DNA from 2 places in the Mesorhizobium sp. P160927 genome. Region 1 is predicted to be linked to the other one. Evidence: predicted binding sites of a transcription regulator. Region 1 holds the regulator's gene; the other holds the start of a gene.
The links. The regulator LexA, encoded in region 1, represses DNA repair genes until DNA is damaged. The targets are predictions, from matches to a motif close to TGTTCNNNNTGTGTTCNG.
Positions count from the first base shown of each region.

Region 2: the regulator LexA is predicted to act here: its motif matches at 2,170-2,187, upstream of AC3CB8_RS05615 (DNA recombination protein RmuC).

Region 1 is NZ_JBYMDW010000001.1:4,124,518-4,130,138, reverse strand. Features, by position in the region: gene AC3CB8_RS20185 (ComEC/Rec2 family competence protein) at 18-2,471, shown strand; gene lexA (transcriptional repressor LexA) at 2,465-3,208, opposite strand; gene AC3CB8_RS20175 (GntR family transcriptional regulator) at 3,617-4,387, opposite strand; gene AC3CB8_RS20170 (ABC transporter substrate-binding protein) at 4,537-5,523, shown strand; gene AC3CB8_RS20165 (ABC transporter ATP-binding protein) at 5,582-5,621, shown strand, end outside.
Region 2 is NZ_JBYMDW010000001.1:1,102,593-1,108,213, reverse strand. Features, by position in the region: gene truA (tRNA pseudouridine(38-40) synthase TruA) at 1-102, opposite strand, end outside; gene AC3CB8_RS05630 (GNAT family N-acetyltransferase) at 125-631, opposite strand; gene fmt (methionyl-tRNA formyltransferase) at 628-1,581, opposite strand; gene def (peptide deformylase) at 1,586-2,116, opposite strand; gene AC3CB8_RS05615 (DNA recombination protein RmuC) at 2,220-3,473, shown strand; gene AC3CB8_RS05610 (GFA family protein) at 3,477-3,881, opposite strand; gene AC3CB8_RS05605 (cation diffusion facilitator family transporter) at 4,010-4,963, opposite strand; gene AC3CB8_RS05600 (transglutaminase-like domain-containing protein) at 5,082-5,621, opposite strand, start outside.

The sequences.
Region 1 (5,621 bases):
TGCAAGGGGCAGACCCGATGACTGGAAGAGGCCGGAGCTCGGATCGAAGCGAGGATGCCGCTGTCGGCGTCAGCGAGCGATCCCTTTTTGCGGCGCCTCCGACGATCCCACTGCCATCGCCGCTCGTGGCTGCGCCCGAAACCGGGCCGCTGCGGGCGGGTGGGCCGGCGCCGGCGCCGTCTCCTGCCGGGGGCAGGATCGTGCGCGTGCGCCGGCAAATCGGCCCGATATCCTTGCCTCGCCTGCGCCATGGCGTGGCCAAGGCGGCGGAGCTCGAACTCGACCGGGGCATCGCGTTCCTGCTGGTGCCGGTCTGTCTGACCGTTGGGGCGATCGCCTATTTCTCGCTGGCGTCCGAGCCCGACTTTGCAAAGCCCGTCGCGGTCGTGGTGCTGATGGCGGTCTGTGCCTTCGTCTCGCGTTCGTGGTCGAAAACCCATCTGTGTTTCATGGCAGTGCTGTTGTGCGCGCTGGGCTTACTCGCGGCGAAGGTCGAAACATGGCGAGCCGGAACCCGTATGCTGGGTTCGGAAATCTCCACGCAATTGACCGGCCGCGTGGTCTCGCTCGAAGAGATGGAGAGCGGCCGCATCCGGCTGACCATGGACGTGATTTCGACCGCGCGGCCGAAACTGCGCTATGCGCCGGAAAGGGTCCGGCTTTCCGCACGCAAGATACCGCCGGGAATGACCGCCGGCTCGCTCATCACAGGCTACGCCAAACTGTTGCCGCCGACCGGCCCGGTCCGGCCGGACAGTTACGACTTCTCTTTCGACAGTTATTTCGCCGGCATCGGCGGCAGCGGCTTCTTCCTCGGCAATCCGACGGTTGTTTCCCCCGCTGACGGTGAGATGCCGCTATCGGCTCGCCTTTTCTCAGGCGTTGAAAATGCCCGCGAAGCCATCGCCGACCACATCAGGGGCAGCGTCGGCGGCGCTGAAGGCGAGATCGCGGCGGCGCTGATCGTCGGCGTGCGCGCCGGCATACCCGATGAAATCAATGAAGCGATGCGGCGTACCGGCATCTATCACATCATCTCTATTTCGGGACTGCATATGGCGCTTGTGGCCGGCACCATCATGGGTCTGCTGCGTGGTGCCTTCGCACTGTTACCAGACTTTTCCGCGCGCCGGCCGGTGAAGAAATACGCCGCCGCCGCCGCACTGTTCTCGATCGCCGCCTATCTCATGATTTCCGGTGTCGTCGTTGCGGCCGAACGCAGCTTCATCATGTTGGCGGTGATGCTGATTGCCGTCTTCTTCGATCGCGCTGCGCTGACCATGCGCAATCTGGCGATCTCGGCGATCGCCGTCATCCTGGTCTCGCCGCACGAGGTCGTCGGCCCAAGCTTTCAGATGTCGTTCGCCGCGACCGCGGCCCTGGTTGGCGCTTATGCCGGCTGGGCCGATCACCGTGCGGGAAAGACCAGGCCACCGCCGCCAAAGCGATCCCTGCCCGGGCTCCTGACGCGAAAATTCCTGCTGGCGACAGGTGGATTGGCCATGACGTCCATTATCGCCGGCAGCGCCACGGCACTGTTTGCCATCTGGCATTTCCAGCGGGTATCGCCCCTCAGCCTGTTCGCCAATCTGGCCGTGATGCCGATCGTGTCGGTCGTGATGTTCCTGGCCGTCGCTAGCGCGCTGCTGATGCCATTCGGACTGGATTGGCCGGCTCTCTACCTCATGGGCAAGGGCCTGACGGCGATGATCGCCGTGTCGGCGTGGATATCGGAGCGCTCTCCGGTCGACGGAGTCGGGCTGATTTCGCAGCAATCCGTGCTGCTGGTCACCGTCGCGCTGGTTATCGCGACGATGGCGACGACCTGGCTGCGGCTCGCGGCGCTGCCATTCGCGCTCGCCGGCCTGTTGACTGTGTCGCACACGCGCGCGCCCGATGTGCTGATCTCGGAAGATGCGCGGCTGGTCGCGCTGCCGATCGGCAATGGCGAACTGGCCGTCAACCGGGAACGTCCGAACGAATTCGCAACCGACAACTGGAAGCGCGCTCTGATCTCCGAAACAATCGTCAAACCGGAAATGTTCGACAAGACAGACGGGCAATTCGACGTTGCCAGTCCCGCCGACCTGCCGCCGGGATCGCCCTTCTACTGCCGCGAAGGCCTGTGCCTTGCCAGGCACCCTTCCGGCGCGATCATTGCTTATGTCGAGGACCGCAAGACCACCTGGAAAGCCTGCGCTTTCGCTGACCTGATCATCGTGAACGACGCGACCGCCTATGACGCCTGCCACAATCCACTGGTTCTCGTCGTCACCAAACGGCAGCTCGCCCGCAAGGGAAGCGCTGCCGTCTTCTTCAATCCCCAGTCGGCCACGACCCGGGCCGGGATCGAATTCGCCGTCGACGGACCATACCGACCCTGGCACGAACAGCGAAAATTCTCACGCGAGGCGAGGGGGCTGCCGCCGTACAAAAAACCCGACAAGCCCGATGGAAAGCCGGCTCAGTAGCGCCTGATCAACCCGACCAGCTTGCCTTGTACCTTGACCCTGTCCGGCCCGAAAATGCGTGTTTCGTAGGCTGGATTGGCGGCCTCGAGCGCGATCGAAGCGCCTTTGCGGCGGAACCGCTTCAGCGTCGCTTCCTCCTCGTCGACCAGAGCCACGATAATTTCGCCCGGGCTTGCCGTGTCGGCATTGCGGATAATGACCGTGTCCCCATCGAAGATACCAGCCTCGATCATCGAGTCGCCCTTGACCTCCAGCGCATAGTGCTCGCCGCCCATGATCATGTCCGGCGGCACCGAGATCGAATGCGTCTGATGCTGGATTGCATCGATCGGCACACCGGCGGCGATACGGCCCATGACCGGGATGGACACGGCTGAAACCGCATCGTCGTCGTTGCCGGCCGCGGGCAGGCGCGAAGGCGCAGCGGCCGGCCTGATCTGGCGTCCGAGACTGCCTTGGCCAAGGCTGCCTTGGATGACACTTGGCGAGAACTTCTTTGCCGCATTGAGGCCCGGCGCGATCGAGTCCGGCAGCCGCAGCACTTCCAGCGCGCGCGCCCGATTGGGTAGCCGGCGAATGAAGCCGCGCTCCTCCAGCGCCGTGATCAGGCGATGGATCCCCGACTTGGAGGCAAGATCGAGTGCTTCCTTCATCTCGTCGAAGGAAGGCGGTATCCCGCTTTCCTTGAGCCGTTCGTGGATGAACATCAACAGTTCATGTTGCTTGCGTGTCAGCATGGCGGCCCCCAAGACATTGAACGAAAGGTTGAACCAGAATCGAAAAAACAAACCCAGAACAAACACTATCTGTTCCAGTTGTGTTCTGCAACCGTTTAAAGTTTAATGAATTTGTTAAGGGGTCTGAAGTTTTTTGCCCCCGCCGGCGTCAGCAACCGGTCCTTTCCGCGATCGGCAGGCACATTGAAATCGTTTGGTTAATGGCCTGTGGCCTATCCGCCGATGGAGCTGGCATCAGCCATCTGGAAGGCTTCTTCCCACGGGGTACCGTATATTTCATGGATCCATTATTCGCGGAACGAAACGAAACCAAAATGCCAACCATTGGTAGCTCCGGGCGGCCATGGACCCGGGCGTTCGGCGCACTCCGGCCAGCGCGTGCGAATAGGCGTCGCGGAAGCGCTGAAGTTATCCCGACCCCTTCAAGCTGCCGGCGCGGGCGGCGTATCTGGTCGCGCCGCTGTCTTCGCTATGAACATAGACGTGCAGTGTGTAGCCGATATGCGCCGTCATCAGCGCCTTGGCCCGTTCGACGTCACGATCGAGTGCCGCTTCCATGATCGCGGTATGGTGTTCGATCGCGATCGCTTCGCGCAACGCCTCCATTGCCTGTTCATAGCCGTCCTTGAGGCCGGCCGCGGCCCGCAATGTCGGCGCCAGACCAAGAAAGCGATGATGCCGGCGCAACTGATCCGAGATTGTCGAGCGGAACCGCAACAGCCAGTCGCATGTGGCGGCGCTCAGCAGCGCCGCATGGAAAGCCTCGTGGTTCTCATCCCATCTGTCGACGGCCGTGTCGGAGGGATCGTCGACCGCCGTCTTGCAACGCGAGAGCCGGTAGTGGGCAGTGACTACGGCATCCTCCCACTCCCTGCCGCCTTTTTCCATCAATTCGAGGAACAGGGGTATCTCGACCACCATTCTGGCGCGTGCCAGATCCTCCAGCTCGGCCCGCGACACCGGAGCCACGGCAAAACCACGATTGCTGATGGCGGTGACCAAGCGTTCGGCCTCGAGCCGCGACAGGGCTTCGCGCAACGGTGTCCAACCGACGCCATATGTGCCGCGCAGCGCACTCAGTTTGAGCGGGGCGCCGGGCATGAGGCGCGTGGTCAGGATGTCGCGCCGCAACAGCTGATAGGCGGCTTCCGTTTTTGTGGAACTCGTCTCATCCCGCATCGTGATCAATCCGTCGTCTGGCTAAAAGTATATATGATACTGGGTCACTACAACAATTATATATAATGTTTGACACAGACCGGCGGACTGACCATGATCGCGGAGCAGCCGCGTTTCCAAGCGGCCCTGATCAAATCTGGGAGGAAATGATGTTGAAGTCGAAATCCGCTTGGTTGTCGGGTTTGGCCCTGGCAGGCGCATTGATGGTCAGCGCCGGCAGTGCCGCGGCCGATCAGATCCGTATCGGCATTGCCAATTTCGGCGAGCACCCGCAATTGAACGCCGCCATAGCCGGCTTCAAGAAGGCGCTGACGGATAACGGCTTCGTCGAGGGCAAGGACGTCGTCTACACGGAGAGCCACACCAATTTCGATGCGTCGCTGGTGCCGCAGATGATCGCCAAGCTGCAGGCCGAGCAGCCCAAGCTGATCTACACCATCACCACGCCGGTCTCGCAGATCGCCAAGAAAGCGCTCGCGGGTTCCGGCATTCCGATCGTTTTTGCCGCGGTCACCGATCCGGTGGCGGCCAAGCTGGTGCCATCATGGGACGCCGGAGACGAAGGCATGACCGGCGCCAGCGATCTGCAGGACGTCGCCGCGGTGATGGCCTTCACCAAGAAGCTGCTGCCGAACGCCAAGCGCTTCGGCGTGCCTTATAATCCCGGTGAGGCCAATGACGTTGCCTTGGTCGAAAAGATCAAGGCGGCGGCACCGGCCGCCGGTTTCGAGGTGGTCGAGCTCGGCATCGACAACGTAAATGACATCCAGCAGCGTATCGCTTCGTTCGCCGGCAAGGCCGACGTGATCTACGGCCCGGCCTCGAACCTGATTCAGCCGGCGATCGCCGCTGTCTCAGCGGCCGCCCGCCAGGCCGGTATCCCGGTCGTCAACTCCGATGACAGCGCGGTCCGCAACGGCACCGTGCCGGCGAGCTTCGCGGTCAATTACACCCAGGTCGGCATCAACGCCGGCAACATCGCCGCCGAGATCCTCAAGGGCAAGGATCCCAAGACGATCGCGCCGTCGCGCCCGGCCTACAAGGACCACATGGCAACGATCTCGCGCAAGGCGATGGCCGCGTTCGGCGTCGAGATACCGGCTTCAATGGCCGATTGCGGCTGCATCGTCGACTAACATCGGAACTGCTGGGATGATGGCGTCGGCGCCATCATCCCGAGGTCACGGAGGAACGATGCTCGAGATACGATCCGCGCGCAAAGTGTTCTACAAAG
Region 2 (5,621 bases), 3.0 Mb from region 1:
CGCCTGCTCGATCGCCTGCTGCACCGAAGGCTGGTCGGCCTGATGCTGCCAGCCGGCAAACAGGCTGCCGTCATATTCGATATCGAGGCGAAAACGCGGCATTCCGGGACGGCGACGCTCTCGCCTAGGCGGCGAGAGCGGTGAAGGCGGAAGCGTAGACCAGCCTGCCGGCTTCAGGAGCGTCGCCCCAGGCCAGCGCCTGCAGCGCCTCGCCTTGGTATTCGCTCTCGAACTTCCCGGCACGGGCATGGCTGTAGCCGAAACGGCCGTAATAGGCCGGGTCGCCCAGCACGACGGCCAGCGTCTCGCCAGCCTCCTTGAGCCGGATATGGGCCTCCCGGATCAACGCGCCGCCGATGCCGGAGCCGTGAAAGGACGGCTCCACCGCCAGCGGGGCAAGCGCCACGGCGGCAAAGCTCTTGCCGCCGTGGCGCACGAACAGCCGCGAAAACAGGATGTGGCCAACGACCTGGCCGTCTTCTTCCGCCACCAGTTCGACGACGGCGTCACCGCCGGTCACCAACGCGTCGACCAGGCCGGCCTCCGTCTGCTGGCCGAAAGCGTGTTCCTCGACGAGGCGAATGGCCTCGCGGTCCCGCGGCGTCGCCGCGCGTATCGACATCATGCTCATGAGAATTTCAGTCCTTTTTCGATCTTGGCTCCGCGCAGGAATTCCGACGCGGCGGCGGGCTTTCCGCCCGCACGTTGAACTTCGACCAGCCTGACCGCGCCTTTTCCGCAGGCGACCGTCAGCCGGTCATCGAGAATTCCTCCCGACTCGCCCAAATCTTCCGAAGGCGACACGCCTTCGGATAGCGTCGAGCGAAGCAGTTTCAGCCGTTCCATGCGGCCGCCAATTTCAATCTCGGACCAGGCGCCGGGAAAGGGCGACAGGCCACGAATATGGTTGTGAACCTCGGCCGCGGGCCGTGTCCACTCCACGCGCGTCTCGGACTTATCGATTTTCCTGGCGTAAGTCACCCCTTCGGCCGCCTGCGCGGTAAATGCCAAGGTGTTCTGTTCCAGCCGCGCCAACGCTTCCACCATCAGGGCAGCGCCGACACTCATCAACCGATCATGCAGATCGCCGGCTGTCATATCGGGGCCGATGGCGCATTTTTCAACCAATCCGACCGGGCCGGTATCCAGCCCCGCCTCCATGCGCATCACCATCATGCCGGTCTGCGTGTCTCCAGCCATGATGGCGCGCTGGATGGGCGCGGCGCCACGCCAGCGCGGCAAAAGCGATGCGTGGCCGTTGACGCAGCCAAGCCGGGGCGCCTCCAGAACTGCCTTGGGCAACAGCAATCCATAAGCGACAACCACGGCGATATCGGCGCCCAGGTCGGCAAAAGCGGCCTGCTCGGCCTCGCTCTTCAACGAGGTCGGTGTGCGCGCCTCGATGCCAAGCCGCCCGGCCTCGCGCTGCACCGGCGACGGCGTCAGTTCCAGCCCGCGCCGGCCGGCGGCGCGCGGCGGCTGCGTGTAGACGGCTGAAATCTCGTGGCCGGCCTCGGCGATGGCGCGCAGCGTCGGCACCGAAAACTCCGGCGTGCCCATGAAGATGACGCGAAGGGGCATTGCCCTACCCCACCAGCTTGCCCGGCGCCTTGTCCCTGGCGAGCTTCTTGAACTTCTTCACCACCATGTCGCGCTTCAGCTTCGAGATGTGGTCGATGAACAGCACACCGTTGAGATGGTCGATCTCGTGCTGCAGGCAGGTTGCCATCAGCCCTTCGGCCTCGATCTCCTGCAGCTTGCCGTCGCGGTCGAGATATTTGACCCGCACCGAAGCCGGGCGCTCGACCTCGGCATAGTAATCCGGGATCGACAGGCAGCCTTCCTCGTAGACGGAGCGCGCGTCGGCGCTTTCGAGAATTTCCGGGTTGATGAAGACGTGTGGCGCCGGGGTTTCGTCTTCCTTGGCGAGATCGATCACCAGCATCCGCAGCGGCTCGCCGACCTGGATTGCCGCCAGCCCAATGCCGGGTGCGTCATACATGGTCGCCAGCATATCGTCGGCCAGTTTGCTCAATGGCGCGTCGACGCGCTCCACCGGCTTGGAGACCTGGCGCAGGATGGGATCGGGGAGAATGATAAGCGGCTTGATCGGCATGGCGTTTCACCTAAGACCTCAATAGAAAGGCGTCAACCGGTTCGCCAGCGCGTCGTTCACGTTTTGATCTGTGCCAGACCGCCGAATCGGCTATGCTGTCCACATGAATGATCTGAGCACCATCCTTTCGGAGCCCGTCGCACGGCTCGGCGCCTCGACAATCACGCTTGGCCACGCGCTGGCCTTCGGCGCGTTGCTGTTTCTCGGCTTGTTCGTGACGCTCGTCGTTGCGCTGTGGCGGTCGGCCAAGGCGCGCGCGGCCGCCGCCGCGGAGGCCGCCGACCATGCCCGCGACGCCGAGGCGCGGATGGCCGGCATTCTCCAATCCCAGGCCGAGATGCAGGGCCGCATGGGCGCCATCGCCGAAGTGTTCGGCGCCCGTCAAGCCGAATTGACGCAGTCCATCGGCCAGCGGCTCGACGCCATGACCGGCCGCATCGGCCAGACCATGACCGAGCAGACCAAGTCCACTCATGAGAGCCTCGCGAAACTGCAGGAGCGGCTGGCGATCATCGACACAGCGCAGGGCAACATCCAGTCGCTGGCCGGCCAGGTCGTGCAGTTGCAGGCGATCCTCTCCAACAAGCAGACGCGCGGCGCTTTCGGCCAGTCGCGCATGGAGGCGATCGTCGCCGACGGCCTACCTCACGGCGCCTACGAATTCCAGGCGACGCTGTCGAACGGCAGCCGGCCGGACTGCCTGGTGAAAATGCCGAACGGGGCGCCGTCGCTAGCCATCGACGCCAAATTTCCGCTGGAAGCGTGGAATGCGATCCGGGCCGCCGATAACGCCGACCTGCAGAAGGTCGCGGCCCAGGCCTTTCGCCGCGATATCGAGGTCCATATCCGAGACATTTCGGAAAAATACCTGCTCCAGGGCGAAACCCAGGACACAGCCTTCATGTTCGTGCCGTCGGAATCGGTATTCGCCGAAATACACGAGAACTTCGAAGCGGTTGTCCAGAAGGCGCACCGTGCCCGCGTCATCATCGTCTCGCCTTCGCTCTTGATGCTGTCGATCCAGGTCATCCAGGCGATCCTCAAGGATGCACGCATGCGGGAGCAGGCGCATCTGATCCAGGGCGAAGTCATCAGGCTGATGGAAGACGTCCAGCGTGTCGACGAGCGCGTGCGCAAATTGCAGGGCCATTTCGGCCAGTCGGCCAAGGACATCGAAGACATACTCGTCTCGACCTCGAAAGTGACCAAGCGTGGCCAGAAGATCGAGGCGCTGGAATTCGGAGAAGGCGAGCCCGACGCCCCGCGCGGCGGCACCACCAAGGTGGAGGCCGCACCGCGCGTTGCCGATTCTAAGACCGGGCAGTTGAGGTTGAGGGTCGTCGAAGGCGATGACTGAACGCTACTGCTCTTCGACCGTCGTCATACCCTCGAATTCCGGAAGCCAGTGCAGCGCCGAGCGATGCCATTTCTGGTGTCTCGGGACCAGGTCCTGGCGCTGCCGCGAGGTCCCGACCCTGATCCCATAGACCTTCGGACCGTCGCCGACCGATGTCGCATAAAGATGCGAGCCGCAGTCGGCACAAAAAGCCTGCGTTCGCTTGGCACCGCTCGCCACGGTCTTGATGTAGATTTTCGGTTCGCCGCTGGTGATCCGGTAATGATCCCCTGTCGCTGGAACGGTGACGCGAAATGCCGTACCGGTCAGTTGCTGGCAATCGGTACAATGGCAGATCGAAGTCTTTTCCGGGTCGACCTCCGCCTCATAGGTGATGGCGCCACAATGGCAGCCGCCGTCGATCTTCATCGTCATTCCTCCAACATCGATCGGCTGATTTTAGCGGCACGGGGACACGAGGCAACGGCGGGGCGCTGGTCCAGAGGCCAGAATCCCCAAAAGTGGACTGCGATGTCGGAAAAGTTCGTACTCGAATTCTATCCGGACGCGGATTCGATCAGCTTGCGCCGCTTTTCCCAGGTGCCTGACGTCTGCGGCTTGACGAACAGCCGCGAGATCTCAGGCATCTCTTTTTTCAACCGCGCCTCGATGCGCTCGACACAGGCCTCGATCTCCGGCGCCGACAAATGGTCCTCGAATTCGATGCTCAGGCCGGCAACGATTTCTTCCGGGCCCATATGCACCGTCAGCACACCGTTCGCCCGCTGCACCGCCGGATCCTGCTGGACGATCGCCAGCACCTTCCTCTGCACCTCGGGTGAGGCCGGCTCGCCGATGAGCAGGCCCTTGCTTTCACGCGCCAGGAAGATTGCCGTCGTGCCGAGGATAAGCGCGATGCCGATCGAGGCGGCGCCGTCGAGCTCGGGCATCTCGAAAATCTCCGCCGCCAATATGCCGGCAAAGGCGACGGCCAGGCCGAGAAGGGCCGCACTGTCTTCGAACAGCACCGTATAGACGCTCGGATCCTTGCTCGATTGCACAGCTTGCAGCCAGCCGAGCTTGCCCTTCTGCTTGCGGAATTCCTTCAGCGCCACCAGCCAGGAGCTGCCTTCGAACACGAAGGACAGGCCGAGAACGATGTAGTTCACTTTAGCGTTGGCGACCGGCTCTGGCGCCATGATGTGGATGATGCCCTCGTAGAACGACACGCCGGCGCCCAGCGCGAAGACCAGAAGGGCGACGATGAAGCTCCAAAAATAGAGTTCACGGCCATGGCCGAGCGGGTGCGAGCTGTCCGCGGGGCGTGCCGCCCGGTGCATGCCGTAGAGCAGCAGGCCGCCATTGCCTGTATCGACCAGCGAATGCACGCCTTCCGACAGCATGGCCGAACTGCCGGTGAAAAAGGCTGCGGCGAATTTGGTCAGCGCTATGGCGAGATTGCCGGCGAGCGCCGCGTAGATGACCGTTCTGGAGCCGCCGTGCCCTGCCATGCAGCTTCTATCCTCTTCGAGACAGTGTAGCGGCTCTGCCGCGGAGTTGCACAGCCACCACAACGCGCCAATCGTCGGGCCGTTCAATGTGTTCGAAACCGGCTGGCGGGAAGGCCAGCTATTCCTGGACCTCGTCGGTCCACACCTTGAAGCCCGTAAGCAACCCTGGCCCGAAAATGTGGGTCAGCGGCACATCCGCCGCGTCGCGGCCGGAGGCGATCAGGATACGGCCGATGCGTGGCGCGTTGTTGCGCGGATCGAAAGCGTGCCAGCGGCCGCCGAGATAGACCTCCATCCAGGCGCAGAAGTCCATGCTCGCCCAAGGCTTCGGCATGCCTATGTCGCTGATGTAGCCTGTGCAATAGCGCGTCGGGATATTGAGTGCCCGGCAGAATGTGACGGCAAGGTGCGCGAAATCGCGGCACACGCCGCTCCGTTCGCGCCAGGCTTCCGCGGCGGTGCGCGTCACTCGTGCGTTGCCGTAGTCGAAGACGATGTGGTTGTGGACGAAATCGCACACCGCCTGCACGCGCGGGATGCCTGATGGCATGTGGCCGAACAGCCGCCATGCCTCGCTTGCCAAGAGGTCGCTTTCGCAAAACCGGCTGGGCAGCAGGAACAGTAGCGTTTCAGCCGGCAGGTCGCGCACCTCGTGCTG